Regions from separate parts of the Mesorhizobium sp. CNPSo 4689 genome, predicted to be linked through region 2. Evidence: predicted binding sites of a transcription regulator. Region 2 holds the regulator's gene; the other holds the start of a gene.
What was found. The regulator LexA, encoded in region 2, represses DNA repair genes until DNA is damaged. The targets are predictions, from matches to a motif close to TGTTCNNNNTGTGTTCNG.

Region 1 (7,415 bases), on a different contig from region 2:
CGCCTCCTTCTCGCCGAGCTCCGAGGTCGACCAGCCCCAGATCGAGCTGGACAGGGCACTGCGGACATCCTCGGACAGGCCCATGGCCTTGGCGACCTCGCGCAGCGCCGAGCGGCCGCGATAGCTGATGACGGCGGCGGCCAAAGCGGTGCGCTTGGCGCTGTATTTCTCGTAGATATAGGCGATGACTTCGTCACGCCTTTCATGCTCGAAATCGACGTCGATGTCGGGCGGCTCGTTTCTTTCTTCGGAGATGAAACGTTCGAACAGCGTGTCGATGCGGTCCGGCCCGACTTCGGTGATGCCGATGCAGAAGCAGACGATGGAATTGGCGGCGGAGCCGCGACCCTGGCAGAGGATATGCTGGTTGCGGGCGAATTTGACGATGTCGTGGACGGTCAAGAAGTAGCGCGCGTAATTCAGCCGCTCGATCAGGGCGAGCTCTTCCTCGATGCGCTGCGTCACGGAAGCAGGGACGCCCGCCGGGTAGCGCGTGGCGGCCCCCTCCCTGGCCAATCGTTCGAGCTCGGCCTGCGGCCCAAGACCCGATTCCGTCGGCTCGTCGGGATAGTTGTATTGGAGGTCACTCAGCGAGAAGCTCAGCTCCCCGGCAAAGCGCAGCGTTTCCGCCAGCGCCTGCGGATGCCTGCGAAAGAGCCGGGCCATCTCCAGCGGCGGCTTCAGATGGCGCTCGGCATTGGCCGTCAATTCCAGCCCGACTTCGGCGACGGGTGTATTGAGGCGGATCGCCGTCAGCACGTCCTGCAGCGAGCGGCGTTCGGCGCTATGGTAGAGAACATCGTTGGTCGCCATCAGTGGCACGCCGGTCATGTCAGCCATCGCCGCAGCCTGCTCGATGCGGAAGCGGTCATTGCCACGATAATCCGGCGCAACGGCCAACCGAAATGCCTTGCCGAACCTATCCTTGAGCCGGCTAATCAAGGCAAGGCCGTCTTCGGCACCGGCCTGCAGGTCGGGCAGGATCGCCAGCGACATGAGGTCGCCCCATTCGAGAAGATCGCTTAGGCTGAGCAGCGTCGCGCCCTTCTCGTTTTCGTCGCGCAGATTGGCCTGCGTCAGCATGCGGCACAGATGCCCCCAGCCCTTGCGGTCCTGCGGATAGGCGAGGATGTCCGGCGTGCCGTCGCCAAAGACCAGGCGACAGCCGGGATGATAGGCAAGGCCTTCGACCTTGGCCTGCTGCCAGGCACGCACGACGCCGGCTACCGTGTTGCGGTCGGCCAGCCCGATCGCGGAGAAGCCGAGGTACTTTGCCGCCACCACCAGTTCCTCCGGCTTCGAGGCGCCGCGCAGGAAGGAGAAATTCGACTGGATGCCGAACTCGGCATAGGGGATGGCGGCCAGCGCATTCATGCGAAAACCCCGTGCATGAACCAGCGCGGCGGCACCTCGGAAGCGCCGTAGAGGCCCTGGCGGTAGAGCCAGTAGCGGCGGCCGTCGCTGTCCTCGATGCGGAAATAATCGCGGGTCGGCGCCTCTTCCTCGCCGGGCTGCCGGCGCCACCATTCCGGCGCGATGCGCTCCGGCCCTTCGGCGCGCGCGACGCGATAGAGCGCGCGCCGCCAGCGAAAATTCATCGGCGGTCCCTCCGGCATTTCGGTGGCCGGCACCTCGATCGGCTCGGGCGAACGGAACAGCCGGATCGGCCGCTCCGGCGGGAAGACGGTCGCCGGCGGGGTGTTACGCTGTCTCGGCGGTGCGCGCCTTTGCGGCGCTTCCGAAAAGGGGACGGTGGTGACGGCGCGCTCCGGCAGATGGCTCTCGACGACGACCGGCCTCAGCACCGCGGCTTCGCCAAGGCGGGCGCGGATGCGGTCGGCGAACAGCGCGATGTCGGCGTCGCTATCCTGCGCCTCGCCGGCAAGGTCGGCCTGCTGCATGTCGAAGGCGGCGGCCGACAGCACCGAGAGGCGCACCAGGTCGAAGCCGTAACCGGCATCGATGTCCTGCTCCAGCGCGGCAAGCCTTTCGTGGAACAGTTTTTGGATCAGCACGGGCTCGCGCAGGGGACGCGAGGTGCCGACAGCAATGCGGCTGACGGCGCCGTCGACGCGGAACAGCAGCAGCGCCAGCATCCTGGCGCCCTCGCCACGGCGTTCGAGATCGCTCTTCAGCGCCCGCGCCAAGAGGCCCACCAGCCGTTCTATATCGGCGGTCAGCATGACGGGTTCGGAGAGGTGGCGTTCGACCGACAGCGGCGCCACCGGCAGGCGCGGCGACACCGCCTCGTCGAGGCGGCCAAGCGCCTGGTCGAGGCGCAACAGCAGCGTGGCGCCGAAGCGGCGGGCAAGCGGCGCGCGCGGGGCCGCCATCACCGCGCCCGCCGTGCGCAGGCCGACGCTTTCCAGGCTGGCGCGGATCTCGGGTTCGATGCGAAGTGCTGCCAGCGGCAGGGGTGCGAGAAGCTCTTCCTCCTCGCCGCCAGCAACGATGCGGTCGCCGCAAAAGCGCGCCGCCGCCCAGGCGGCACCGGGCGTCGCGGCCAGCCCGGCGCGGACGTCAAAACCCTGATGGAAAAAGCGCGTGAGAATCTCGTCCAGCATCGTGCGTTCGCCGCCGAACAGATGGGTGCAGCCGGTGACGTCGAGAAACAGGCCGTCGGCGCCGTCGATCGCCACCAGCGGCGTGTAGCGGTCGCACCAGTCGGCGAGGCCTTCGAGCAGGCGGCGGTCGGCCTCCGGATCGGCTTCGACGATGTCGATCGAGGGATGCATGGCGCGCGCATCGGCGATGCCCATGCCGCGCTTCAGGCGCAGCGCCTCAGCCCGCTCGTCGAGGGCTGATATGCGCTGGGCGTTGCGGTCGCGATGGCTGATCACCAGCGGCAAATGATCCGACGGCCGGGAACGCCAGGACCGCCCCAGACGCTGGCGCAGGATGCGTTCGGCGGCCAGATGCGGGAACCACAGCGACAGGATTCGTTGCCCGTTCTCTTTCCTCAAAAGCGTGTTCATCGGGGTTCCACTCCAGTGTGAATTGTCCGGGCAGAGCGGTGCGGCTCTTGCCGATGCTGACGGCGAAGGCGGGGCGGCCGATCGAGCCGGCAAGCGGACCGGCGATGGTGTCGCGGCTGGCCGAGGGTGCGGCCGACACGATGAGGCGCACGGGTGCGGCGGTGGGTTCTGCCTCGCCGGCCTGGCGCAGCAGGAAGACCGGCCGGCCGGCGTTTTGCGCCCGCGCGTGCAGACGCCTTGTCGCGGTGAGATCGAGCCGCTGCGGGCTGCCGCGGATTTCGAGGATGACGGCGGCCAGCGCCGTCATCCGGGCGGCCTCCTCGGCGATCCACAGCGCATCGACGAGTTTTGGCGCCTCGGAGAACAGAAGCTGTTCCGGTTCGATGCCGAACAGGCCATGCAGCCCCCTGGCATAGGGAAAGCCGGCCTCGCGAAAAATCTCCGATGTGCCGATCCAAAGAACCGGCAAATGCGGCTCTTGCCAGAGGATCAGGCTGGTGAGCGACAGGGCAAAGCCGGCGACAGCCCCGGCGTCGCGGGTTTCCAGCCCATGAATTTCGCTCAGTGCCGCCTTCGGCAGGCCGCCGCTGAGCGCTGTATCGAGACGCTCGACACGGGTACGCAGGAACGCATCCGGCAAAGCTGCGGCAACGCCGCGTCGGAGAATTGTGAGTGCGGGCGTGCGTTCGGGCGCGATACCGGCGCTGACATCGGTGTCAGCGCATGCGCCAGGCTGCGCGCCGGCCGGCGCCGCCAGGCGTTCGGGCAGCGTTCCCTCGATCTTTGCGATCTGGCGGCGCAGGGAAAAAACGGTCTCCCGCGCCACGGCGGTCATCGCCATGACGGTCAACTTTCAGCAGCATTGTTCCTGTTATGTTCCTATAGATTCCAGAGGGCGCTAAAAGAGTCAAGCAGAGTCATGGGGAATTTATTCCTCTGCGATTGCGCGCTTAGCGTTGGCCGCCGAAGGCCAGCCGGGCCGCAAGCCCGGCAAAGACGGTTCCCAGCAGGATCTGAGGCGCCCGCTGAAACCGCGTGCGCTTGGACAGTGCCGCACCGATCCGGCTCGCGGTCAGGATGACCAGGCCATTGACCATCAGCCCGATCAGATTGAGGACGGTCGCCAGCACCAGGATCTGCGCAGCCACCGAACCCGCCTGCGGCTGCACGAACTGCGGAAAAAGCGCCAGCACGAACAGCGCCACCTTCGGATTGAGCAAATTGGTCAGCAATCCCTGCCGGAAGATGCGGGTTTGCGAGTAGCGCGGCAGGCCGGCGACCGGTGTCAGCGCCGTGCCGTCGGCACGGAACGCTTTCCAGGCGAGATAGGCGAGGTAGGCCGCGCCGACATAACGCACGATGTCGTAAGCGATGGGAGCAGCAAGGAACAGCTGCGACAGGCCGAAGGCGGCGGCCAGCGCATGGCAGTATGTCCCGGCGGCGATGCCGATATAGGTTGCCAGGCCCGCCGCGCGCCCCTGGCTGGCGCTGCGGGATGCGATCAACAGCATGTCCGGCCCCGGCGTCGCGGTCAAAGCGAGGCAGGCAATGGCGAAAAGTCCGAGTGTGGAAAGGTCCGGCATGAGAGCTCCTGATCCATGGCCGGAACCGACCCGTACGCGATTCCCCGGCGGTAGCAAAGGATCTGAAATACGAATTGCCGCTCATTTGCCTGGACCGGCGTGAAAGCCTATATGCCGGGATCAAAGGACAAAGCATGGCCCGCATCTACAAGACCCGCACCTGGCACGACCAGCTTTCGCCGTCGATGGAGGAGATGGAGTTCCTGGCGCTGGAGGCCTACGCCCATCTGCCGGAGGAATTCCGCAAGCTGACCGGCGAGATCGTCATCCAGATCGCCGACTTCCCGACCGACGAGATCATGGACGATCTGTCGCTGGAGACGCCGTTCGACCTGCTCGGCCTGTTCGAGGGCCGCGGCATCGCCGAGCGCTGGAACCCGCAGACCGGCGAGGGCCCGAACCGCATCACGCTCTACCGCCGCGCCATCCTCGACTACTGGGCGGAAAACGAGGAGACGCTGGGCGACATCGTCACCCATGTGCTGATCCACGAGATCGGCCACCATTTCGGCCTGTCGGACGACGATATGGAGCGAATCGAAGAGGCGGCCGAATAAAGCCCCGCATCCTTGTCGACATTCGCTGGCTTCCACCCTGTGCGGCTCAGGACGGGCCGCTCAGGCGCGGCGGCGCGGGCGGCAGCACATCATCGGCGGAAATCGTCCGCGCCTCCGAGGGCAGCATGATCGGGATGCCGTCGCGAACCGGATAGGCGAGCTTTGCCACCCTGGAGATCAATTCGCCGCGCTCCGGATCCCAAGCCAGCGGCCCCTTGGTCAGCGGGCAGGCCAGCAGCTCCAGCAGCTTCGGATCGACCTTCTTTTCCTCACGCCCTTCCGCCACCATCGTGTCCCCTTCCCAGCGAGTTGCAGACCCCAGGATGTGTTGAGATTCAGGTCAGGCCGAGTCGAAAATGGTGGCTTCCGAGAACCGGAGCGGAGCGTACCTAAAGTACGTGAGCACCGGAAGCGCAGGAAGCCGCCGTTTGCAGGCCGGCATCACCTGAATATCTGCACATCCTACTGAAGACTGGAGCCAAAGTCCTCGTTCTCGCGCGCCAGCGCCATCTCGGTGATGGCGATCAGCGTTTCGGCGCGCGTCTTCAAATCCGCCGCCTCGAGCAGCGCCTGTTTTTCCGCCGGTCCGTAGGGCGCCATCATCGACAGCGCGTTGACCAGCATGGCGTTTTCGGCGCGGCTGACGCTTTCCCAGTCGGCCTCCAGATCATTGGCCTGCAGATAGGCGCGAAACGCCTTGAGCAGCGACGGCCTGTCGACCTCGCCCCCGACCTTGTCCTCGTCGAGATCAGTCAGAAAGGGGGTGATCCGGCACTGGCGAAACGGCGTCTTGGCGGCGGTTTCATGCGCAATGCGGAAGCGGCACACGCCCTGCAGCGAGATCAGGTAGCGGCCATCGCCACTCTCGGCCAGCGAGATGATGCGCCCGGCGCAGCCGACATTGCACAGCTCCGGCTCGCCGTCGTCGCGCAAGGCGCCATCGAGACTGGGCTGGATGATGCCGATCAGCCGCGATCCGGCGATCGCCTCGTCCACCATCTGCAGATAGCGCGGTTCGAAGATGTTGAGCGGCATACGGCCACCGGGCAGAAGCAGCGCACCGGCAAGCGGAAACACGGGGATCGTCGACGGCAGATCCGCGCCACGCCGGTAGTGCGCATTTCCCACCTGCACGTCAGTCCTCCCTTCGCCTCGGCAGTCCCAGAGCGGTTCACCGTTTCACGGAAACGCAGAACCGCTCTATCCACGCAATTCCGGACGGAAAACCGCTACGCACTTTTCCTGGAATTGCTCTAATCTGGCGCGCCGGCCGCCGGCCGCAAGCCCACCAGGCAAAAACAGCTGGCAAAGCGCCTCAGGAAAACAGCAGCGACGACAGTTTGCGCCGCGCCGCGAGCGTCGCCTCGTCGGTCATGCCCCAGGCTTCGAAGAATTTCAGCAGCTGCGCCTTGGCGCCGTCGTCGTTCCAGGTCCGGTCGGCCTTGATGATCGCCAAAAGATTGTCGGCCGCCTGCGTGCGCTCGCCCTTGGCGTTCTGGATCATGGCGAGGTCGAACCGTGCCTGATGATCGTCCGGATTGGCGGCCAGGCGCCGTTCGAACTCGGCCGGATTGCCGAGCGAGGCCGCCTGCGCGGCCAGCGCCATTTTGGTGCGCAGCGCGGCAAGCGCCGGCGCATCCTTCTTGGCTTCCGGCGCGCGGGCCAGCATGGCTTCCGCGCCTTCCGCATCGCCGGCCTCGAACAAAAGCTCCCCCAGCCCGGCGATCGCCTCGATCGTCTCCGGCGCCTGCTCCAGCACAGCATCATAAATATCGGCCGCGGTCTGGATGTCGCCGGCCTCGCGCGCTTCCGCAGCCGCGGCAAGCGCCTCGGCCACTTGCGGGGCGCCGCCAGCCTTGCCGCCGATCTTCTTGATGAACTCGCCGATCTGGCTCTCGGGAATGGCGCCCATGAAGCCGTCCACGGGCTGGCCGTCCTTGAAGGCGATGACTGCCGGTATCGACTGGATGCCGAGCTGGCCGGCGACCGAGGGGTGCTCGTCGATGTTCATCTTGACCAGCTTGACCGCACCGCCGGCGGCTTTGACCGCCTTTTCCAGCAGCGGCGTCAGCTGCTTGCACGGGCCGCACCAGGGCGCCCAGAAATCGACCAGAACCGGCTGCCTGCGCGATTCCTGGACGACATCTACGGCAAAGCCGGCCGTCGTCGTATCCTTGATGACGTCCGCCGGCGCCTGGCCAAGCGCGGCTTTCGCGCGCTCTGCTTCAGTGCCGCCATATTGCACGGTCGTGGCATACTGGCCGGCATTGCTGCCGAATTGGCCGCCGAACGGATTGTTG
Region 2 (7,415 bases):
CGGCTGATCGGCATCAACAACCGCGACCTCAGGACGTTCGAGACCAGCCTGACTGTTTCGGAGCGGCTGGCGGCGATGGTGCCGGCAGACCGGCTGCTGGTCAGCGAGAGCGGTATCTTCACGCATGAGGACTGCCGCAGGCTGGAGACAAGCGGCATCGGCACCTTCCTCGTCGGCGAGAGTCTGATGCGCCAGCAGGACGTGGCGGCTGCCACGTCCCTGCTTCTGACTGGCAAGGCGCCGGCCGAGGCCATCTGACGATGGCAGCCGCCCTCACCCATCTCGGCGCCAAGGGCGAGGCCAACATGGTCGATGTCGGCGACAAGGCCGAGACGACCCGCACGGCAATTGCCGAAGGCTTTGTCTCGATGCTTCCCGAAACGCTAGCAATGATCCTGGCCGGGGATGCCAAGAAGGGTGACGTGCTGGGCACGGCACGCATCGCCGGCATCATGGCGGCGAAGAAGACGCATGAATTGATCCCGCTCTGCCATCCGCTGCTGCTGACCAAAGTTTCCGTCGACATCGAGCCGGACCATTCGCTGCCGGGCCTGAAGGTCACTGCGCTGGCCCGCGTCACCGGCAAGACCGGCGTCGAGATGGAGGCGCTGACAGCGGCCTCGGTCGCGTGCCTGACCATCTACGACATGGCCAAGGCGGTCGATCGCGCCATGGTGATCTCCGGCATCAGGCTGGTCGAAAAGACCGGCGGCAAATCCGGCGACTACAGATCCGACCACAAGGCAGGCGCCTAGATGGCGCTGGTTCCGGTCGCCGAGGCGCTTGAACGCCTGCTGGATGGCGCTGCCCCGACAGGCAGCGAAAGCGTCGCGCTCATCGATGCCGCCGGCCGGGTGCTCGCCGAACCCGTCGTGGCGCTGCGCACCCAGCCGCCGTTCAACGCCTCCGCCATGGACGGCTACGCCGTTCGGGCAGCCGATATCGCCTCAGTCCCGGCGCGGCTTTCGGTGATCGGCATGGCGCCGGCCGGGCGCGGCTTCGACGGTGCTGTCCACAAGGGTCATGCGGTGCGTATTTTCACCGGCGCGCCACTGCCCGAAGGCGCCGACACCATCGTCATCCAGGAGAATGTCAGGGATCTCGGTGGTGGCGCCATCGAGGTGACGGAATCGACAGCCGAAGGACGCAACATCCGCCGCGTCGGTCTCGACTTCACCAGGGGCGACGTGCTGCTCGAAAAGGGGCGCCTGCTCGATCCGGCGGCACTCTCCCTGGCGGCCTCTGCCAACCATCCAGAAGTGACCGTGGTCAAAAGGCCGCTTGTCGCCATCATCGCCACCGGCGACGAACTCCTGCCGCCGGGCAGCGCGCTCGGCCCAGACCAGATCATCTCGTCCAATGCCTATGGTGTCGCCGCCGCCGCGCAGTCTGTAGGGGCGCGCGCGCTCGACCTCGGCATTGCCGCCGATCGCAAGGAGGCAATTGCCGCGCTGGTGCGGCAGGCGGTCGAGCACGGCGCCGATGTCATCGTTACGCTCGGCGGCGCCTCGGTCGGCGACCACGACCTGATCCACGACGTGCTGACCGGCGAAGGCATGACGCTCGACTTCTGGAAGATCGCCATGCGCCCGGGCAAGCCGCTGATGTTCGGCCGGCTCGGGGAGATATGCTGCATCGGCTTGCCCGGCAATCCAGTCGCCAGCCTCGTCTGCTCGCAACTGTTCCTGAAGCCGCTTCTGGCGCGGCTCGGCGGCCGCCGCTTCCAGCAGGACATACGCGCGGCCCGCCTCGGGACCGCGATGCCGGCCAACGATCTCAGGCAAGACTATGTGCGCGCGGTGGTTCGGGAAGAGGCCGGCGCGCTGGTGGCGACGCCCTTCGGCATCCAGGATTCCTCGATGCTGAGAATGCTCGCCGACGCCAACGGGCTGATCGTGCGCGAGCCGTTTGCGCCTGCCGCTGCAGCGGGTGCCACCTGCAGCGTGCTGATGCTGCGCTGAACCCGTTCCTATTCCGCGATCAGCGTCCGGGTCAGCGGATGCTCCGGGTCTGCAAGACCGTCGATGATGCTGAAATGGTGCCGGTCCGGCTCGACCACCGAGCTGGTCGCAGCGCCGAGGCCGGTCCAGATGTTGGCCAGCAGAGCGCTCTGACGCAGGAACTCGGCGCGCTCGCCACCGCCGACCCAGCAGGTCAGGCGTGCATTGTCCATCGGGCGCAGAAGGGCCGGGCTTTCGGTCAGCGCTTCGGCATCGTCGATCGCCAGCGTCTCGTTCATGGCGGTGCGCATGAGCGGGCGCAGGTCGTGCACACCCGAGATCGACACGACATGGCGTATGCGCCCCGTCACTCCGGGCGACAGAGGCGTGGTTGCGCTCGCCATCCGGCTGGCGAGATGGCCGCCGGCGGAATGTCCGATCAGCATCAGCGGCCCGTCGACCAGCGCCGCCGCCTTGCCGATCGCCGCGCCGACCTCCCTGACGATGCCGGCGATGCGTATCTCGGGACATGGCGTGTAGGAAGGCATCGCCTTGGCCTATCGGCCCAGCGGCAAGATGCGACCAGAAACTCTTGTCGAACGCTTTCCAATAGCCGCCGTGCACGAACACAACGAGCCCGTTGGGTGAGGTGCCCGGCAGGAAAAGATCGAGCCGGTTGCGCGGTCTATCGCCGTAGACGATGTCGAGCCGCGCCCTGCCCTCGGCCGAAAGAGCGTCGCGAAAGGCCCGCGCGGGCTCGACCCAAGCGGCCGGCCAGCGATCGCCGCCAGCGATGTTGGCGCCGTTCGTATAGGCGTTGTTCCAGTCGGAAATACGATGTTCGAGCACCTATGCCCTCCCCCTGCTCTCCTTGCCGCTCAGGTGACCGCTGTCTTGACAGCGAAACGTGCGTCCTTCCAGGCGCCGCTGCGCAGGATGTCTGCCAGAACTTCGACAGCGTGCCACACATCGGCGTAGCCGACATAGAGCGGGGTGAAGCCAAAGCGTATGGTCGACGGCGCCCGGAAATCGCCGATCACGCCACGTTCGATAAGCGCCCGCATGATCTGGTAGCCGTGCTCGTGCATGAATGAAATCTGGCTGCCGCGCCTGGCGCTGTCACGGGTGCTTTCGAGCGTGAGACCGTAGGCACCGCATTTTGCCTCGACGAGTTCGATGAACAGATCGGCCTGGGCGATGCTCTTCTTTCTCACGGCCGCCATGTCGACATCGTCCCAGATGGCGAGTGCGCCCTTCAGCGTGCGCATCGACAGGACCGGCTGTGTGCCGCACAGAAAACGGCGGATGCCGGTGCCGGCTGCGTAGGATTGCTCGAAAGCGAAGGGCCGTGCGTGGCTCCACCATCCGCTGAGCGGCTGCTGCACATCGGCATGATGGCGCTCGGCCGCGTAGATGAAGGCCGGAGAACCCGGACCGCCGTTCAGATATTTGTAAGTGCAGCCGACCGCGAAGTCGGCATTGGCCTTATCCAGTTCGACCGGCATGGCGCCCGCGGTGTGGCAGAGATCCCAGACGATCAGCGCCCCCGCGTCATGGGCGATGCGCGTCAGCGCGGTCATGTCTCGCAGTTCGCCTGACTTGTAGTTGACGTGGTTGACCAGCACCACGGCGACATTTTCGTCGATCAGCTCCTCGATCGTCGGCGCGTCGACGCCAGCGAGGCGGAGAACGGTGTTCTTTCGGGTCGAGGCCACGCCTTCAGCCATGTAGAGGTCGGTCGGAAAGCTGTCGCCTTCGGCGACGATGACGGGCCGATCCGGCCGCATGGCCATTGCGGCGTGCAGAACCTTGTAGATGTTGATCGAGGTGGTGTCGCAGACCACCGTTTGGCCGGACGCTGCGCCGATCAGGCGCCCCAGCTGGTCGCCGAGTTCGAGCGGCATGTCGAACCAGCCGGCCGTGTTCCATGCGCGGATGAGGTCCTGCGCCCATTCTTCGGTCGCCGCCTTGCGCAGCGCGTCGAAAGCGGCATGCGAGGCAGCGCCCAGCGAATTGCCGTCGAGATAGATCACCCCTTTGGGCAGGATGAAGCGGTCGCGCAGCGAGCGCAGTGGATCCGCGGCGTCCATCGCCTCGACGGCCGCAAGATCAGGAACTGCGGTCATGATATGTCTGCTCCCCTCTGCAGGACACCGGCACGCAATGACGACACACAGGCCGATCGGTACTTTCTCTCATCACTCGCCATCGCACTGCAAGAACCTGCCTTGATGACTTGTCGGCCCAACGACAACCCCTCGACCTTTGCTCAAAGTTGGCATTTTGAGTTCGTTTCGTTCACGGTGCATCGAGCGGGCTGGATGGTCGAACACAGCCCGACCCGGGAATGTCTGCGCCAAATGATTGCCGGTACTGGAGCCTTCCAAGTCGGGCTGAGGCCATAAAAGAAAACAAAATCAATGCGATGAAGCCGGACTCTGAGGGAGTTTGACATTCTCTGTCGACCACAACATCGTTTCGGGCACCTTAAGCCATTCATTAAACTTTAAACGGTTGCGGAACACAAATGGAACAGATAGTGTTTGTTCTGGTTTTGTTTTTCTGATTCCGTTGGGGGCCGCGATGCTGACACGCAAACAACATGAACTGCTGATGTTCATCCATGAGCGGCTGAAGGAAAGTGGTATTCCACCATCCTTCGACGAGATGAAGGAGGCGCTCGACCTTGCCTCGAAGTCGGGCATCCACCGGCTGATCACGGCGCTGGAGGAGCGCGGTTTCATTCGTCGGCTACCCAACCGGGCGCGCGCTCTCGAAGTGCTGCGCCTACCCGATTCGATCGCTCCCGGCCTCAATGCGGCGAAAAAGTTCTCGCCGAGCGTCATTCAGGGCAGTCTTGGGCAGGGCGGTCTCGGGCGGCAGATCAAGCCGATGGCATCGTCGCGCACGCCCCAGGCGGGCAACGACGACGATGCGGTCGCGGCAGTGTCCATCCCGGTGATGGGCCGGATCGCGGCCGGTGTGCCGATCGACGCCATCCAGCATCAGACGCACTCGATCTCGGTGCCGCCGGACATGATCATGGGCGGCGAGCACTACGCGCTGGAGGTCAAGGGCGATTCGATGATCGAGGCCGGGATTTTCGACGGCGATACGGTCATCATCCGCAATGCCGATACGGCGAGCCCGGGCGAGATCGTCGTGGCACTGGTCGACGAGGAGGAAGCGACGCTGAAGCGCTTCCGCCGCAAGGGCGCTTCGATCGCGCTGGAAGCCGCAAACCCGGCCTATGAAACCCGCATCTTCGGGCCCGACCGGGTCAAGGTGCAGGGCAAGTTGGTTGGCTTGATCCGGCGCTACTGAGGCGGCGGTGATTGTTTTGGCGGCGGTTTGCTGGCCTGCCTTTCGGGTCTCTTGTAAGACGGCAGGCCCCTCGCCTCGCGCGAAAATCTGCGCTGCTCGTGCCAGGGCCGGTACGGCTGCTCGATCGCGAAGTCTATCTCCGCTGGCGCGATTGCCGATTGCTGGTCGAAGAAGACGGCGGCGCTGCCCAAGCGGGCAAGCTGCCGTTTCTTGACGACAAGGACAAGCGGATTGCGGCAAGGGTCGTAGGCGGTGGCGTCGTTGACGATGATCAGGGTCGCGAAAGCACACGCTCTCCACGCGTCCTTGCGGTCTTCTGCATACGCGATGATGGCGCCGGACGGATGCCGTGCGAGGCACAGACCGGCGCTGCAGTAGAAGGGCGAGCCCGGCGGCAGGTCGGCCGGATCCATGTCGAACCGCGCGTCTCCCTTCTCGAAGGTCTCCGGTACGACAATGGTTTCGGCTTTCAGTGCCCGTTTCCAGTTGTCGGTGGTGAACTCGTTCGATCGCACCCGGTTGATGGCGAGTCCCCCCCGCCGATCGGCATGACCACCAGATGCGCATCCTCCGAGATCAGGACATCCGGCGTGCGGGTGTCGGAGACCGTCAGCAGGCCGGCGAGCGCGAATGGAACGGCTGCCAGCCTGAGCCATGTCGTCGCCATGGTGGCGATGACCAGCGCGATGGTCACCAGCAGCACCGACTGAATGGAGATCAACCCGACGGCATCGACCGGCGAGCGCTCGGAAATCCATTCCGAGATCGCGATCATCGCCGTCAGCCCTTTGCCCATCAGATAGAGGGAGGGCCAATCGAGCCCGAAAGGCATCAGCAGCGCGCTGATTACGGCCAACAGCATGACGACCGAGACAATCGGCATGACGGCCAGGTTGGCAAACAGGCTGAGCGGCGACACGCGCTGAAAATGCCAGATGGCGAAGAGCGCTGTCGCACCGCCAGCGATGATGGAGGTCATGGCGAGACCGCCCATGCCGAGCAGGAATTTTCGCGTGACGAAGGCGAGCGGCGATCGCCTTGGCGGCGGCGATGTCGCCCTGCCGGCGCGGTAGTCCGACCAGCCGGCATAGGCGCCGACAAGGGCCGCGGTTGCCGCAAACGACATCTGGAAGCTCGGGCCGACCACTTCGTGCGGCGACACCAGGATGACGGCGATGGCCGAGATCGCCAGGTTACGCATGGTCAGCGCCGCGCGCGGTCGAACAGCACGGCGACCAGCATCACCGCCAGCATGATGAAGCTGCGTTCGGCGGCGACGACGATGCCGGAAAAGACGAGGTAGGCGGCGATGGAAAAGAGCGCTGCGGCGGCCGCATATTTCTTCACCGGCCGGCGCGAAGCGAAATCGGGAAACAGGGCGAAGGCGCCGCGCAGCAGCCCCATGATGGTGCCGGCGACAAGCGCCATGTGCAGGCCGGAAATCGAGATGATGTGGTAGATGCCGGTGCGCCGCATCGCTTCGTTGATCTCATCCGGGATGCCGGCGCGTACGCCGACCATCAGTGCCGCGGCAATCTCACCTTTGGGGCCGCCAATCTGACCGCGAATGTGGTCTGCGATGTTCTCCCGGGCGTTCTCGATCGCGGACGCCAGGCGCGTCGTGGATGGCGCGTCTTCGCCGGCGCCAGTTTTGGAGGCAACAGTCTTCGGATTGCCGAGGAAAAAGCCGCTAGCTCCGATGCCAGAAAGATAGCTGTCGAAGGAAAAGTCGTAGCTGTCCGGCCGCACCGGTCCGGTCGGCGGAAGCAGCCGGGCATAGCCGGTGATCAGGGAACCGGCCGTCATATCCGGAGGAACTTTCCGCGCCGAAAGCCTGACCCGCTCCGGCGCGTAGCGCAGCTTTGGGTGGGCGGTCGAAATCACGTCGATGGTCAGCCTGACGCGGCCGTTTTCCATTTCCTCCAGACTGGCGAGCCGCCCGGTCAGCCGCGTCTGGATCTCGGAGCCGAGCATTTGCGTTCCGGCACGCCAGGTTTCGACCTTGGCGGCGAGCAGGCCGAGTGCGCAGAGCAGCGCCGCCATGAAGCACAAATGCGTCTTCTGCCATGACCGCGAGACCACCGCGCAGGCCGCCATCAAGGTGACCACGGCGACGGGCCTGTAGAAATCGGGTTCCGTCGCCAGCGAGAA

Region 1: the regulator LexA is predicted to act here: its motif matches at 3,839-3,856, upstream of AC04SI_RS27240 (ImuA family protein).

What each region holds. Positions count from the first base shown of each region.
Region 1 covers NZ_JBWLUZ010000032.1:38,271-45,685, reverse strand. The annotation lists gene AC04SI_RS27250 (error-prone DNA polymerase) at 1-1,374, opposite strand, end outside; gene AC04SI_RS27245 (DUF6504 family protein) at 1,371-2,840, opposite strand; gene AC04SI_RS27240 (ImuA family protein) at 2,782-3,816, opposite strand; gene AC04SI_RS27235 (LysE family translocator) at 3,926-4,558, opposite strand; gene AC04SI_RS27230 (metallopeptidase family protein) at 4,693-5,115, shown strand; gene AC04SI_RS27225 (Trm112 family protein) at 5,162-5,404, opposite strand; gene AC04SI_RS27220 (LON peptidase substrate-binding domain-containing protein) at 5,578-6,249, opposite strand; gene trxA (thioredoxin) at 6,431-7,415, opposite strand, start outside.
Region 2 covers NZ_JBWLUZ010000025.1:11,465-18,879, forward strand. The annotation lists gene trpC (indole-3-glycerol phosphate synthase TrpC) at 1-258, shown strand, start outside; gene moaC (cyclic pyranopterin monophosphate synthase MoaC) at 261-755, shown strand; gene AC04SI_RS24565 (molybdopterin molybdotransferase MoeA) at 756-1,961, shown strand; partial or broken gene AC04SI_RS24570 (alpha/beta hydrolase) at 1,970-2,789, opposite strand; gene kynU (kynureninase) at 2,819-4,066, opposite strand; gene lexA (transcriptional repressor LexA) at 4,524-5,264, shown strand; partial or broken gene AC04SI_RS24585 (ComEC/Rec2 family competence protein) at 5,258-7,415, opposite strand, start outside.